Regions from separate parts of the Streptomyces sp. S063 genome, predicted to be linked through region 3. Evidence: riboswitches for the same ligand, from Rfam matches in the RefSeq annotation. Region 3 holds a riboswitch; each other region holds the start of a gene.
What was found. A riboswitch is a leader RNA that binds a small molecule or an ion and turns the genes downstream of it on or off. The one in region 3 is predicted to bind cobalamin.
Positions count from the first base shown of each region.

Region 1: linked by a shared signal. The riboswitch ahead of CCZ36_RS06070 (cobalamin biosynthesis protein) and the one ahead of CCZ36_RS11520 (ABC transporter substrate-binding protein) in region 3 are both predicted to bind cobalamin.
Region 2: linked by a shared signal. The riboswitch ahead of CCZ36_RS32320 (CbtB domain-containing protein) and the one ahead of CCZ36_RS11520 (ABC transporter substrate-binding protein) in region 3 are both predicted to bind cobalamin.

Region 1 covers NZ_CP021707.1:1,352,947-1,357,952, forward strand. Annotated here, with positions in the region: gene CCZ36_RS06050 (alpha/beta hydrolase) at 1-486, opposite strand, end outside; gene CCZ36_RS06055 (class II aldolase/adducin family protein) at 566-1,225, opposite strand; gene CCZ36_RS06060 (inorganic phosphate transporter) at 1,503-2,756, shown strand; gene CCZ36_RS06065 (hypothetical protein) at 2,769-2,999, shown strand; cobalamin riboswitch at 3,150-3,281, shown strand; gene CCZ36_RS06070 (cobalamin biosynthesis protein) at 3,419-4,414, shown strand; gene CCZ36_RS06075 (cobyric acid synthase) at 4,411-5,006, shown strand, end outside.
Region 2 covers NZ_CP021707.1:7,118,837-7,123,842, reverse strand. Annotated here, with positions in the region: gene CCZ36_RS32340 (tetratricopeptide repeat protein) at 1-151, shown strand, start outside; gene CCZ36_RS36140 (hypothetical protein) at 655-981, shown strand; partial or broken gene CCZ36_RS32330 (TetR/AcrR family transcriptional regulator) at 1,026-1,244, opposite strand; gene CCZ36_RS32325 (CbtA family protein) at 1,400-2,155, opposite strand; partial or broken gene CCZ36_RS32320 (CbtB domain-containing protein) at 2,237-2,451, opposite strand; adenosylcobalamin (AdoCbl) riboswitch at 2,497-2,591, opposite strand; gene CCZ36_RS32315 (histidine phosphatase family protein) at 2,717-3,307, shown strand; gene CCZ36_RS32310 (4'-phosphopantetheinyl transferase family protein) at 3,343-4,062, opposite strand; gene CCZ36_RS32305 (metallophosphoesterase family protein) at 4,059-5,006, opposite strand, start outside.
Region 3 covers NZ_CP021707.1:2,546,991-2,551,996, reverse strand. Annotated here, with positions in the region: gene CCZ36_RS11535 (DUF2017 domain-containing protein) at 1-548, shown strand, start outside; gene CCZ36_RS11530 (amino acid permease) at 893-2,344, shown strand; gene CCZ36_RS11525 (Mov34/MPN/PAD-1 family protein) at 2,515-2,937, shown strand; cobalamin riboswitch at 2,987-3,139, shown strand; gene CCZ36_RS11520 (ABC transporter substrate-binding protein) at 3,192-4,208, shown strand; gene CCZ36_RS11515 (FecCD family ABC transporter permease) at 4,205-5,006, shown strand, end outside.

The DNA of each region.
Region 1 (5,006 bases), 1.2 Mb from region 3:
GTGCACGGTGATGATCCAGGTGTCGCGCGCGCCGGGGACGTACCAGGCGGGCAGGGTCCCGAGTTCGCCGGGGATCTCGACCTCGCTGTGGTCGAGGCCGAGGTCGCTGCCGGGATCGCCGCCGTACAGGGCGGGGGTGAGCCGGACCTTCGTGCCCGGTTCGAGGATCCCCCGGCCGACGCTCTCCAGCCCGCGGACGACGGTGTCGGCGCCCTCGGAGGCCCCGTCGACGACCGGCCCGACGACCGCGTGGACGCCGGATCCCGCGATGCCCCAGGTGCCGGGGCGGAGCGCCGAGAAGGAGCGGGTCAGGGTGACCCGGCCGGCCGCGGTGGCGTGCACGGTGAGTCTGCGGTCTGCGGGGAGGGGACGTCCGGGCGTCGCCTTGAGGGCGACGCCGCTGGCGTACCGGCCGGCCGCGACCGCTGCCGCACCGGCGCCGAGGATCGAGGTGACGGCCGCTGCCGTCGCGGTTACCGGGCGCACCGCTTCAGTGTCGTGGGGCCGGAGGCGCGCTGCCAGCGGGCGGGGGCCGTCCGGGGACGGGGCCCCGGCCCTCCCCCGGTCAGCCGCGCTGGCCGTACCCCTTGAGCGCCTCGGTCACCTCGGCCAACTGGGCCGTGGAGAGCAGGGCCGGGGTGCGGCCGGGCACCGAGCTCGCGGTGAGCCAGAGGTGGCACAGCCACTCCAGCTGGGCGGTGCGGTCGTAGGCCTGGTCGAGCGTGTCGCCGTAGGTGACGGTGCCGTGGTTGGCGAGCAGACAGCCGGTGCGGTCCCGGAGGGCTTCGAGCATGGCGTCGGCCAGCTCCGGGGTGCCGTAGCGCGCGTAGGCGGCGGTGCGGACGGGGCCGCCGAGGATGGCCGCCGCGTAGTGCACGAGCGGGACCTCGGCGACGAGGGTGGAGACGGCGGTGGCGTGCACGGCGTGGGTGTGGACCACGGCGGCGGCGTCGGTGGAGCGGTAGACCGCCAGGTGGAGGGGGAGCTCACTGGTCGGGCCGAGGTCCCCGAGGACCTGGTGGCCCTCCAGGTCGACGCCGACCGCGTCCCCGGGTCCGAGCCGGTCGTAGGGCACCCCGCTGGGCGTCACCAGCACGAGGTCGCCGACGCGGGTAGAGACGTTGCCGGAGGTGCCGACGACGAGGCCCTCCGCCGCGCTCCGGCGGGCCGTGTCGACGACGTCCTGCCAGGCTCGGCGGACGGATTCCAGCTGCTGCTCGCTCATGGGGCGAGCGTAGGGGGGCGGGCGCGCAACCGGAACGTCTCACCAGGGGTGACGGGGATCTCTTCCGGGTGCCGAACGGCCGTTCAAAATGTTCGCCAACGGGCAGTAAAGGGCAGCCCAGGCCGTGCCCCACCGGCCTCGCACCACCTCACCCGCACACAAGCGGAAGCGTCGCACTCCGCTTGGAGTCACCGTAGCGCCCTGCTCAGTTCATCTTCCGTTCACTCAGGTTGCCTACGGTCCACGAGCCACTGACGTCGAACGATTGCCTGGGTAAATGGAACACATCACGCTGCTGCTTGCGATTGTGGTCGTAACAGCTCTCGTGTTCGATTTCACGAACGGTTTCCACGACACCGCCAACGCGATGGCGACAACCATCTCGACCGGCGCGATGAAGCCCAAGACAGCGGTCGCCATGTCCGCCGTTCTCAACCTGATCGGCGCGTTCCTGTCGGTGGAGGTCGCCAAGACGATCTCCGGCGGGATCGTCAACGAAGACGGCATCAGAACAGAAGTCATCTTCGCGGCGCTCGTCGGCGCCATCCTGTGGAATCTGCTGACCTGGCTGCTGGGGCTGCCCTCCAGCTCCTCCCACGCCCTGTTCGGCGGTCTGATCGGCGCCGCGGTCATGTCGGCCGGCTGGTCCTCGATCAACGGCGGCACCGTCGTCACCAAGGTGCTGCTCCCCGCGATCGCCGCCCCGCTGGTCGCCGGTATCGCCGCGATGCTGGCCACCCGGCTGACGTACCGGATCAACCGGAACGTCACGGACCCGAACCAGCTGAAGTCGACCGCCAAGGGCTACCGGGCCGGGCAGATCGCCTCCGCCGGTCTCGTCTCGCTCGCCCACGGCACCAACGACGCCCAGAAGACGATGGGCATCATCACCCTCGCCCTGGTCACCAGCGGTGTCCTGGCCCCCGGCTCCAACCCGCCCCTGTGGGTCATCGTCTCCGCCGGTGTCGCCATCGCGCTCGGCACCTACCTCGGTGGCTGGCGCATCATCCGCACCATGGGCAAGGGCCTGACCGACCTCCAGCCGCCGCAGGGCTTCGCCGCCCAGACCAGCGCGGCGACCGTCATCCTGGCCTCCTCGCACCTCGGCTTCTCGCTCTCCACCACGCAGTCCTGCTCCGGCGCCGTGATGGGCTCGGGCCTCGGCCGCAAGGGGGGCGTGGTCCGCTGGTCCACCGCCACCCGGATGTTCGTCGCCTGGGGTCTGACTCTGCCGGCCGCGGGTCTGGTCGGCGCGGGCGCCGAATTCCTGACCAAGCAGGGCCCCTGGGGCATCACCGTCACCGCGATCCTGCTCGTGGGCGGCTCCTTCGCGATCTGGCTGGCCTCGCGCCGCCAGCCCGTGGACCACAACAACGTCAACGACACGGACGGCGACGAGCCCCAGGGCGTCGTCACCACGGCCATCGCCGCGGTCCAGCCGCCGCCCGTCGGGGCCCCGGCCTCCGACCTCGCGACCACCATCCCGGCCCCGGTGCCGGACGACCCGGCCCGGCCGCCGGCCACGGTGTAAGGACAGATCCGCATGAAAATCGACTGGGCAGCTCTCGCCTCCGTCTTCGGTGTCAGCCTCGTGGTCACCGTCGCGCTGGTAGGCCTCTTCACCCTGGGCATCGTCGCCCTCTCCAAGCAGTCCGCCACGGCCGGAGGCAGCGCCTCCGGCGGAGCGGTCGCCCTGGCGCGCGCCGGCGCGTACGCCTGCTTCGGGCTCTGCGTGGCGGCGGTCTCGTACGGGATCTATCTGATCGTCGCCTGACCCCGTACCCCGCACTCCCCCGGGCCGGACACACCCTCGTGTGTCCGGCCCGATGTGCGTCCGCCCACAGTCGAGCCCCGCAGGTCAACAGCGAGTTGACGGCTGTTCTCAGGGCGTGGTGGACTGCCGGAGCCATTTACGGCGACAGCAGAGGAAGCCGGTGCGAATCCGGCGCGGTCCCGCCACTGTCACCGGGGAGCACTCCCCCACACCGGATGTCACGGCTCGCGGTACGCGGGCTGGAAGGCCGGGGGAACTGCGGATCCGGGAGCCAGGAGACTCTCGTCGCCGGTCACGTCGAACCAGGGCGCGGACCCTGAGTGAGGACCTACGCCATGCCCGGCCGCAGTGCGCCGCTTCTCGTGCCCCTCCCTGTGCCTCTCCGTGCCGGAACGCCTCTTCCCACGACAGGCTGAGCCGTGCGTGCCGATCGCATCTTCGCGTACGGCGCCACGGCGGGGATGGTCGCCGACGCGCTGTTCGGCGATCCGCGGCGGGGCCACCCCGTCGCCGGATTCGGCCGCGCCGCGGCGCGCGTCGAGTCCCTGCTGTGGCGTGACGACCGTGGCCGGGGCGCGCTGCACACCCTGGTGTGCGCCGGAGGCGCCGTGGGGGCCGCCGCGCTGACCGCCCGCGCCGTACGGGGACGCCCCGCGCTCGCCGTCGCGCTGACCGCCGCCACCGCCTGGTCCGTGGTCGGGGTGACGTCGCTGGGCCGGGAGGCCCGCGCCATCGGGGGCGCGCTGGTCGCCGGGGACCTGGAGGCGGCCCGGGAGCGGCTGCCGCACCTGTGCGGGCGCGATCCGCACTCCCTGGACGGGCCGGGGATCGCCCGCGCGGTCGTCGAGTCGGTCGCCGAGAACACCTCGGACGCCGTCGTCGGCGCGCTGGTGTGGGGGGCGATCGGCGGGATACCGGGGCTCGTCGGCTTCCGGGCGGTGAACACGCTGGACGCGATGGTCGGCCACAAGTCTCCCCGCCACCGCCGTTACGGCTGGGCCTCGGCGCGCCTGGACGATGTGGCGGGGTGGCCGGGCGCCCGGCTGACGGCCGCGCTGGCCGTGGCGAGCGGCGGGCGGCCCGCTCAGGCCGTACGCGCCTGGAAGGCGGACGCGCACCGCCACCCGAGCCCGAACGCGGGGCCGGTCGAGGCGGCGTTCGCGGGGGCGCTCGGCGTACGGCTGGGCGGCACGCTCGCGTACGCGGGGCGCGTCGAGCACCGGCCCGTCCTGAACGGGGCGGCCGGCCGGGACGTGCGGGGCGCGGACATCGAGCGCGCGGTGCGGCTGTCGCGCCGCGTGAGTGCGCTGGCCCTGGGGGTGTGTGTGGCGGGCCGGCTGGCGGCGGGCCACCTGGTCGCGCGGCGGTCGGTCGCGGGACGGTCATCGACAGGACGGAAGCGGGGGCGGACATGAGGGGCGGCGGACTGCTGGTCGCGGGAACGACCTCCGACGCGGGCAAGAGCGTCGTCACGGCGGGCATCTGCCGCTGGCTGGTGCGCCGGGGCGTGGAGGTCGCGCCGTTCAAGGCGCAGAACATGTCCCTCAACTCCTTCGTGACCCGCGAGGGCGCGGAGATCGGACGCGCCCAGGCGATGCAGGCGCAGGCCGCCCGGGTGGAGCCGACGGCCCTGATGAACCCGGTGCTGCTGAAGCCCGGCGGCGACCGGTCCAGCCAGGTCGTCCTGATGGGGAAGCCGGTCGGCGAGATGAGCGCCCGCGGGTACCACGGGGGCCGTCAGGAGGCGCTGCTCGGGACGGTCACGGACTGCCTGGAGCAGCTGCGGTCGACGTACGACGCGGTGATCTGCGAGGGGGCGGGCTCCCCCGCCGAGATCAACCTCCGGCGCACCGACATCGTGAACATGGGCATCGCCCGGGCCGCCCGCTTCCCCGTGCTGGTCGTCGGGGACATCGACCGGGGCGGGGTCTTCGCCTCGTTCTTCGGGACGACGGCGCTGCTGAGCGCCAAGGACCAGTCACTGGTCGCGGGCTACCTGGTGAACAA
Region 2 (5,006 bases), 4.6 Mb from region 3:
GGTTCTGGAGCTCGACCCGGTGGAGACGTACGCGCACCTCATGCTGGGCCGGACGCTGGAACGCCAGGGGCGCGACGCCGACGCGGCGCCGCACCTGCGGATGGCCGCGGCCCTCACCGGTGACTTCGGCCCCGGAACCGACCGCTCCTGAGCCGCCGCCCCACGCCACCCGCCGGGCCGGGCCCCTCCGGTGCGGGCCCGGCCCGGCGCGGGGCCGTTCCAGTGCGGGCACGGCCTCCTTTACCCGTCGGTACGGGCGTCGGACAATGGGGTCTTCAGACCGAAGGGGTGGGGGATGAAGGGATCCAGCAGCGGCGCGTTACGCCGGGCGCGGTCGGCCGCGCTCATCGGGCTGGCGGTGGCGGTCTCGGCCGGCTGCTCCGGCGGTGACGACGGCGGGACGAAGGGGGATGTGACGGAACTGCGCGTTCGTGTGCCGGGGTCCACAGCTGGACCGACAAGCCGTGCGGCATCCTCACGGCCGCACCGCCCGCCGAAGGCTTCAGCCTCGGCAGCACCACCGACTCCGCCTCCCCCGAAGGCCGGGAAGACATCGGCGAGGACGGTGCCCGGCCGCGCTACCGGCAGACCGGCTGCCTCGCGGATCTCAAAGGCCCGGACGGCGCGTTCTGGAAGCTCAGCGCCACGGCCTCGGTGTACGAGGACCCCGAGCCCGCCCATCACGCGTACCGCGTCAAGGAGGACCTCGACCGCGCGCACGGGCGCGGGCCCGAGAAGGTGCACGACACCGCGTACGCGCTGTCGGCCGACGACGGCGGCCGCCCCGGCCGCACCCTCCTCCTGTGGAACGGCGACCTGGTGCTCACGGTGTCCGCGTACGCGCCGCACGGCAGTACGGAACACGAGGCGCGGGAGGACCTGGAACGGATCCTCGGCAACGTGGCCCGTCGCATGGAGGACGGCCTGCGCGACCACGACGCCCCCTCCCGCCCCCCACCCCTTGATGTCAGGGCCCCATAGCCGCCGGCTCGTGAGCCCCGGGCTGCCGGACCCAACGTCTCGGATCAGGCCTCCGGACGGGTGTTCGCCACCCGGTCGAGCCACTCCTTCATCAGCGCCGCCTCGGCGGTGCTCAGCCCCGCCCCGTGCTCCTTCCGCAGCAGGAAACTCAATCGGGCCGCCGCCGTGGGGACTTCGGCTTCCGCCGGGGCGCACGGCGATTGTTCCTGCGGCACTTCCGGCGTGACCACCGTGGCGTACAGCGCGTCACGCACGCGGTGGGACGTCGCCGTCGGGCGATTCCCATCGTTACCCCTCCGGACCCGCCCGGAGCCGCCCGGGCCCGTCCGTCCACGACAGAACCCGCCGGATGTTCCCCGGCGGGTTCTGTCGTACAGGTCAGCAGGTGCGCGAAGGCCGCACGTCAATCAGCGCGGGCTCAGCTCAGCGCACCCGCGGTGTGCGGCGCCGCCGCACGCGTGGCGGGCGTCAGGAGCCGTTCGGTGAGATAGCCGAAGACGAGGCCGAAGGTGCTCCACAGCGTCGCCTGGACCGCCAGCGTCGAGAGCCGGAACTCCCACAGCAGGGTCGCCGGGAAGCCCTTGCCCACCTCGTCGAAGGAGGGCAGGAAGGCGTAGGCGAGACCGATCAGCACGACGAATCCGGCGACGGCCGCGATGCTCGCGTTCCAGTTGCCCAGGCGGGGTGCGAGCCGCTTGCCGATGATGACGGCGGCGACGGCCAGCAGCACACTGAGGGCGACCATCAGGAAGAACAGGGTGGTGCGCTTGCCGATGGTGTCCGGGTTGCCGACGGCGGGCGGGTTCGCCGGGTACTTGAGGAACGGTACGACGTAGACCGTGAGCAGGGCGGCGCCCGCGACCAGCGCCGCGGTGGCCCGGGGGCCGAAGTCGCCGATGCGGCCCAGGGCGTAACAGAACACGAGGGCGGCGATCCCGCCCGCCGCGACGCCGAAGACGAGGACGCCGGTGGCGAGCCCGCCGGTGGCCTGCATGGTGCGGCTGACGAGCTCTTCGCCGCCGCCGTGGTCGTGACTGTGGGCCTCTTCGAGGGCGATGGCCGCGTCCACCTGGGACTCACCGAGGAAGTAGGCGACGACGAGCGCGAGCGCGCCCGCGACCAGGCCCGCGAGCATGCCGCGCACGAGCAGGGCTCTGACAGATATGGAGTTCACGATGGTTTCCTGATTTCTCTAGCTTGCCGCTGCCGGCCGCGTCCGCCGATTCCCCGGCGGGGCCGTTGTTCCTCAGGTGCCTCAGTGGCAGGGGAAGCCGAGCAGATGGCGGCCGTCGTGAACCCACTCGTGGACGCCTTCGCCCGAGATGAGTGCGGTGGCGCCCTGTTCGGCGCCGACGAAGTACAGCAGGACGAGCATGAGAATGCCGAAGAAGACCGCCCAAGGGGCAAGGGTCTTCGCCGAGACCGGAGTGATCCCGGACGCCCCGTCGCGGGAACGGCGGACTGAGCCATGGCAGAACCTCCTGTGGGAACACGCGTCCCTGTCGTGGTGCCTCGGACGAAGGTGGCGGGTCTGACTTCCCCGCCCGGAGGCGGGTTCACAGTGGCGCGACCGTGCCGGATTCTCACCGGACTTCCATCCCACCCTCGTCATGGTCGACGTGACCATACCGCCTGTCCGCGAGCACCGCCATGGTCCAATGTGCAGCGTCACGGCGGGCGGATTCCTTGGCGTGACAGGGCTGCGGGCCCCTGGTGCGGATGTGAGAGCAGGGACATGACAGTACGGGCGATATTGATCTCGCCGGCGATGAACGCCGCGCTGCGGGAGGCCCGTTTCGACGGCGACTCCCCTCTGGACCGTTCCGGCCGGGAACGTGCGCGTGCCGCCGCCGGCGCGGTGCCGGTGGCCGGGCTCGCGCTCAGCGGCCCCTCCGGCCGGTGCCGCGAAACCGCCGGGGCCCTCGGCCTGGCGGCCCGCACCGAACCGGCCCTGGCCGGCTGGGACCTGGCGGGCTGGGCCGGCCGCCGCCTCGACGAGGTGGCCGCCGCCGAACCCGCCGGGGTGGCCGCCTGGCTCGGCGACCCGTCAGCGGCTCCGCACGGCGGCGAGTCGCTGCGCGACCTGGTGACGAGGACCGGGGTGTGGCTGGACTCCCTCGGCGGACCGGACGCACCCGGCGCGAGCTTCCTGGCGGTGGCCGAGGCCGCGGTCGTCCGGGCTGCGGTCGTCCACGGGCTGCGGCTGCCGACGGAGGCGTTCTGGCGGCTGGACGTCGCGCCGCTGACGCTGACCGAACTCAGCGGGCGCTCCGGCCGGTGGAACGTGGCGCTCGGACGCCCCCTCACCGCTCCCCCGACCGGCTGACCGGCGCGGCCCGACCTCACTCGGCCGGCCGGCCGTCACATCCCTTCGCGTTCCCGCCAGTCGGGCCGGACCAGCACCGCCGTGGCGACGATGTCGTCCTCGATCCGCCAGCGCCCGTGCAGCGTCGTCGGCAGGGCCGGGTCGGTGAGCAGCAGGCGGGCGGCGAAGGTGCCCTCGGCGGCGACCGGGCCCGGGGACCCGTCGCCGCCTTGCGGAGTGTCCGTGCGATGGATAGTCAGATCCGCCTCGACGAAGTCGAGTTCCACGCCGGTGACCGGATACCAGGTCTTGAAGACGCTCTCCTTGGCGCTGAACAGGATGCGGTCCCAGTGGATCTCGCCCGTGCCCTCCGGCGCGGGCGGACCGATCCGCTCGCGTTCGGCGGGCAGGGTCACCAACTCCCTCACGCCGGGGGGAAGCGGGCCGTGCGGCTCAGCGTCGATGCCGAGCGACAGGACGTCGGTCGCACGGGCCAGCGCGGCCGCCCGGTAGCCGGTGCAGTGGGTGAGGGTGCCGACAATTCCCTCGGGCCACAGAGGCCTCCCCCGGTGACCGTGCAGTACGGGCACGGGTGGCAGGCCGAATCCCGCCATGGCGCGCCGGGCGCAGGCGCGGGCCGTCGCGAAATCGTTCCTGCGTTTGGGCACGCTGCGGGCGATCAGCGCCTCCTCCTCCGGGAAGAGGGTTCCGTCCGGAACGGTCTCCGCGCGGGTGGCCGCCGAGGAGACGTCGGCGGGCAGCAGCAGCTCGATCACGATGCGCCTCCGGTGGTGCGCGGCTGTGCGGACGGTCCGGTCCCGGCCCCCTCCGGCGGGGCGGGCTCACCCTCGTACGGGAGGATCTGCCGCAGCAGGCCGCGCGGGTGCCCCCGCTTGCGCCACTCCCGGGGGTAGCCGATGGAGACCTCCTCGAAGCGCACCCCGTCGTACCAGGTCGTACGAGGGATGTGGAGGTGGCCGTAGACGACGGCGCTGACGTTGAAGCGGCGGTGCCAGTCGGCGGTCAGTTCGGTGCCGCACCACTGGGCGAACTCCGGGTACCACATCACCGACGTGGGTTCGCGGACGAGCGGCCAGTGCCCGGCGAGGACGAGGGGTATCCGCCGGTCGTGCTCCTCGAGCCGGCGGGCGGTCTCGGCAACGCGGGCGCGGCACCAGTCCTCCCGGGTCGGGTAGGGGTCGGGGTGCAGGAGGTACTCGTCGTTGCAGACGATGCCGCTTTCGTGCGCGACGGCGAGCGACTGCTCCTTCGTGTGCGTTCCCGGGGCGCGGAAGGTGTAGTCGTACAGGAGGAAGAGCGGCGCGATCGCCACCGGTCCGTCGGGGCCCGGCCAGAGCGGGAAGGGGTCCTCCGGAGTCGTCACCCCGAGCTCCCGGCACAGCGCGACGAGGTGGTCGTAGCGGGCCTGGCCGCGCAGCTGGACCGGGTCCTTGGCCACGGTCCAGAGCTCGTGGTTGCCGGGGGTCCAGATGACCTGGGCGAAGCGTTCCGCGAGGAGCCCGAGCGCCCACCGGATCTCCTCGGGCCGCTCCGCGACGTCGCCCGCGACGATCAGCCAGTCGTCCGCGGACGTCGGATGGAGGGACTCGACGATCGGCCGGTTGTCGGTCACCGCCGCGTGCAGGTCGCTCACGGCCAGCAGACGGCCCTCGCCCCGCTGTCGGGGTCCGTCGCCGGGGGACGGTACGGCGGCGGGGGC
Region 3 (5,006 bases):
CCCTCGCCGTCCAGCTGCTGGAGCTGATCGGCCCCGGCGACCAGCCCGCCGACGGCGAGGACCCGCTCGCCGCCCTCTTCGCGGAGGGCCCCAGCAAGCCGCCCACCGACCCGGCGCTCGCCCGGCTCTTCCCCGACGCCTACGGCGGCCCCGGAGGGCCCGAGGGGCCTGTGGGGGCCGTGAAGCCGGAGGAGGAACAGGAGCTGCGCGAGCGGTCCGCCGAGTTCCGCCGGTTCACCGAGGTGGACCTGCGCTCCGGCAAGCGCGACGACGCCCTCGCCGTCGTCCGCACCCTGGACGCCCTCTCGCCCGCCCCGGACGGCGGAGCCGTCCTCACCCTCACCGGCGACGAGTGCCTCAGCTGGCTCCGCTCCCTCAACGACCTGCGCCTGACCATCGGCACCCGGCTGGAGGTGTCCGACGAGGACCAGGGCGAGGAGGGCTCGCTGTACCGGCTCCCCGACACCGATCCGCGCAAGCCCATGGTGATGGCCTACCTCTGGCTCGGCGCCCTCCAGGAATCCCTCGTCGAGACGCTCATGCCGTAGGCGCCCTCCCGGGGCAAGGAGCCGCTCACCCCGCGGGGGTGAGCGGCTCCTTGTTCGCTCAACGGACGCTCAGATCCGGGTAATGATCAACCCAAGTCATTCGGGCTGTTCGTTCCACGCGAGGCCTTTCATCCCTTTTTGCCTGTGGTGTGCGCCACAGAATGTCCCACGGTGTCCCGTGACGGCCGTGATAAATCTTCACGACCGCCCGGGGACGCCACCCCTGTTTCCCGGGGCGCTGCACACCGGCCGAACGCCGGTCGCACTCCATCCATATCCGGGGGATCAGAACCTGATCCGCAGCCTTGTACGGCGCGGATCGGCGTGGAGAAGGGCGCACCACCATGACATCGGCGCAGGTCGACGAGGGACAGGTCGACAAAGCTCAGTCCGGCGGAAATGCCGGGGACGCCGGAGCCGGCGGTGAGGGATACCAGCGCGGTCTGGGAGCTCGCCAGATTCAGATGATCGCCATCGGCGGAGCCATCGGCACCGGGCTCTTCCTCGGCGCGGGCAAGGCCATCGACCGGGCCGGCCCCAGTCTCATCCTGGCCTACGCCATCGCGGGCCTGGTCATCTTCTTCATCATGCGGGCCCTGGGCGAGCTGCTCATGTACCGCCCGGTCTCGGGCTCCTTCTCGGAGTACGCCCGCGAATTCATCGGCCCGTTCTCCGGATTCGTCACCGGCTGGACGTACTGGCTGTTCTGGGTCGTCACCGGAATCACCGAAGTCACCGCTGCCGCCCTCTATATGACGTACTGGTGGAACATTCCGCAGTGGCTGTCCGCCCTGGTGTTCACCGTCATTCTCTACGGTGCCAACCTGATCTCCGTGAAGCTCTTCGGTGAGCTGGAGTTCTGGTTCTCCATGGTCAAGGTCACCGCCATCATCGGCATGATCCTGATCTGCGCGGGCGTCCTCACCATCGGTTTCTCCGACGCCGGCGACACCGCGACCGTCTCCAACCTCTGGAACGACGGCGGATTCTTCCCCAACGGCATCACCGGCACCCTCATGACGCTCCAGATCGTCATGTTCGCCTTCCTCGCGGTGGAACTCGTCGGTGTCACCGCCGGGGAGTCCAAGGACCCCAGGACCGTGTTGCCCAAGGCCATCAACACCGTGCCGTGGCGCATCGCCGTCTTCTACGTCGGCGCGCTGATCATGATCCTCTCGGTCGTGCCGTGGTCCACGTTCAAGCCCGGCGTCTCCCCGTTCGTGAAGGCCTTCGAGGAGATGGGGTTCGGCATCGGCGCCGCCATCGTCAACTTCGTCGTCCTCACCGCGGCGCTCTCCTCCTGCAACTCCGGCATGTACTCCACCGGCCGCATGCTCCGCGACCTCGCCCTCAACGGCCAGGGCCCGCGCGCCTTCACCCGGCTGACGAGGAACGGCCTGCCGCTGGTGGGCACCACGTTCTCCGCCGCCCTGATGCTCGTCGGCGTGTGGATCAACTACCAGTGGCCGGGCGAGGCGTTCACCTACGTCGTCTCCTTCGCGACCATCTCCGGCATGTGGGCCTGGATCATGATCCTGACCAGCCAGATCCGCTACCGCCGCAAGGCCGACGCCGGACTCCTGCCGCCGTCCTCGTTCAAGGCCCCGGGCGCCCCGTTCGCCAGCTGGTTCGCGCTCTGCTTCATCGGCCTGGTCATCGTGATGATGGCCATCGACAAGGACACCCGGATCTCGCTCTACTGCGCACCGCTGTGGGCGCTCCTCCTCTTCGTCTCCTACCGGGTGCTCCCGTCGCGCGCGAAGGAGCCGGAGAAGGCCACGACCGAGACCCGCTGAGCAGGGCTCCCGGGGGCCGTCCCCGGGAGCCTCACCGACCCCGAGGGCGGGCCCCACGACCACCCTCCTCCCGGACCGCCCGGCCTCCCCAAAGGCCGACGGCGTCCACCATGCGGGCTCCCGCGTACCACCCACCGGTACGCGGGGGCCCGCCTGCTTATCCTGGCGCCATGCTGACCATCACCCAGACGCTCTACGACCAGATCGTCGCCCACTCCCGCGCCGACCACCCCGACGAGGCGTGCGGAGTGGTCGCGGGCCCGGCCGGGACGGACCGCCCCGAGCGCTTCATCCCGATGCTCAACGCCGCCCGCTCGCCCACGTTCTACGAGTTCGACTCGGCCGACCTCCTCAAGCTCTACCGCGAGATGGACGACCGCGACGAGGAACCCGTGATCGTCTACCACTCGCACACGGCCACCGAGGCCTACCCCTCCCGCACCGACGTCACGTACGCCAACGAGCCCGGGGCCCACTACGTCCTGGTCTCCACCGCCGACACCGACGGCTCGGGCCCCTTCCAGTTCCGCTCGTACCGCATCGTGGACGGCGAGATCACCGAGGAAGACGTGCAGGTCGTCGACGCGTACTGAGCCGCTCTGAGCCGCACTGAGCCCCCCGGTACCGCGCGGAGCCGCCGAACGGGTCTGGCACACTGCACCCGAACCCATCAAGGCGGCAGGAACCAGGAAGCCGGTGCGAATCCGGCACGGTCCCGCCACTGTGACCGGGCCCCCTCCCGTACGGACTCCGACTCCGTACCGGAGGGCGGCCCGGAAGCCAGGAACTGGCCCGCCGCCTTTCGCATCGACCAGGGGACGCGGAAATCCCCCGGAGAGGCCCCGCCATGTCCCGGCGCACCCCCGCGCTCATAGCCGCCGCCGTGCTGCTCCCGCTCGCCCTCACCGCCTGCTCCACCTCCTCCGACTCCTCGGACGGCGACACCGCCACCGGGGACAAGGCGTCGGCGGCGAGCGGCTTCCCGTACACCGTCGAGAACTGCGGTGTCACCACGACGTACAAGGCCCCGCCGAACCGCGTGGTCACCATGAACCAGCACGTCACCGAGATCATGCTGGAACTGGGCCTGAGGAAGTCCCTCGTCGGCACCGCCTACCTCGACGACCAGGTCCTGCCGAAGTACGCGAAGGACTACGCCTCCGTCCCGGTCCTCGCCAAGGAGTACCCCTCCTACGAGCAGGTCCTCGCCGCCAACCCCGACTTCGTCTACGGCGGTTACGCCAGCGCCTTCACCGCGGGCGACGGCCGCGGCCGCGAGGCGTTCGAGAAGGCCGGCATCGAGACCCGCCTCAACACCGAGAGCTGCACCAAGGGCGACCAGCCCATGGACACGCTCTACGAGGAGATCCGCGAGGTCGGCCGCACCTTCGGCGTCAGCGAGCGCGCCGAGGCCTGGATCAAGCGGGCCAAGGCCGACAACGCCGCCACCGCCAAGAAGCTGGCCGGCCTGAAGCCGCTCTCCGTCTTCGTCTACGACAGCGGCGACAAGACCGCCTTCACCGCGGGCGGCGAGGGCATCGGCAACGAGCTGATCGAACGGGCCGGCGGCACCAACGTCTTCGCCGACCTCGACAAGCCCTTCGGCGACGCCTCCTGGGAGAACGTCGTCGACCGCGAGCCCGAGGTCATCGTGATCTACGACTACGGCGCCACCACCGTCGAACAGAAGAAGAAGCGTCTCCTCACCGACCCGGCCCTCGCCGACGTCCCCGCCATCAAGAACAAGCGCTTCGCCGTCATGCCGCTCTCCGACGCGGTCCTCGGCGTCCGCGTCCCCGCCGCCGTCGACAAGCTCGCGGCCCAGCTCCACCCGGAGGCGGTCAAGGCGGCCACCACCCCGTGACCTGCCGCGCCTCCGCACCGCGGCGGCCGCTCGGTTACGTCCTGGTGCTCGGCGTCCTCGCCGCGCTCCTGGCCGTCGCCGTGCTCGCCGCCCTCGCCCTCGGCTCCGTCCGCATCCCGCCCGGCCAGGTGCTCGACATCCTGACCGGGCGGGCGGAGGCGAGCCCGTTCCGCACGATCGTCCTGGACGTGCGGCTGCCCCGGGTGCTGCTCGGCATCGTCGTCGGCGCCGGACTCGCCGTCATCGGCACCGTCCTCCAGGCCCTCGTCCGCAACCAGCTCGCCGACCCGTTCCTCCTCGGGGTCTCCTCCGGAGCCTCCACCGGAGCGGTCCTGGTCATCGTCCTCGGCATCGGCGCGTCCCTCGCCACCACCGTCACGATCCCCGCCGCCGCCTTCGCGGGCGCCCTGCTCTCCCTGCTGCTCGTCTACACCCTGGCGCGCGGCGGGGGCGGCCTCACCACCAACCGGCTCGTCCTCGCCGGAGTCGCCGTCTCCTACGTCCTCTCCGCCCTGACCAGCCTGATCCTGGTCACCTCCGCCCGCGCCGACCACCTCAAGGAAGTCCTCTACTGGACCCTCGGCGGCCTCGGAGCCGCCCGCTGGGACATGCTCGCTCTCCCCGCGATCACCCTGGTCGCGGGCACGGCCGTCCTCCTCACCCTGGCCCGCCCGCTCGACCTGCTCCTGGTGGGGGAGGAGGGCGCGACCGTGCTCGGCCTCGACACCGCCCGCTTCCGGGCCGCCGTCTTCGTCCTCGCCTCCCTGATGACCGGCGTGCTCGTCGCGTACAGCGGGG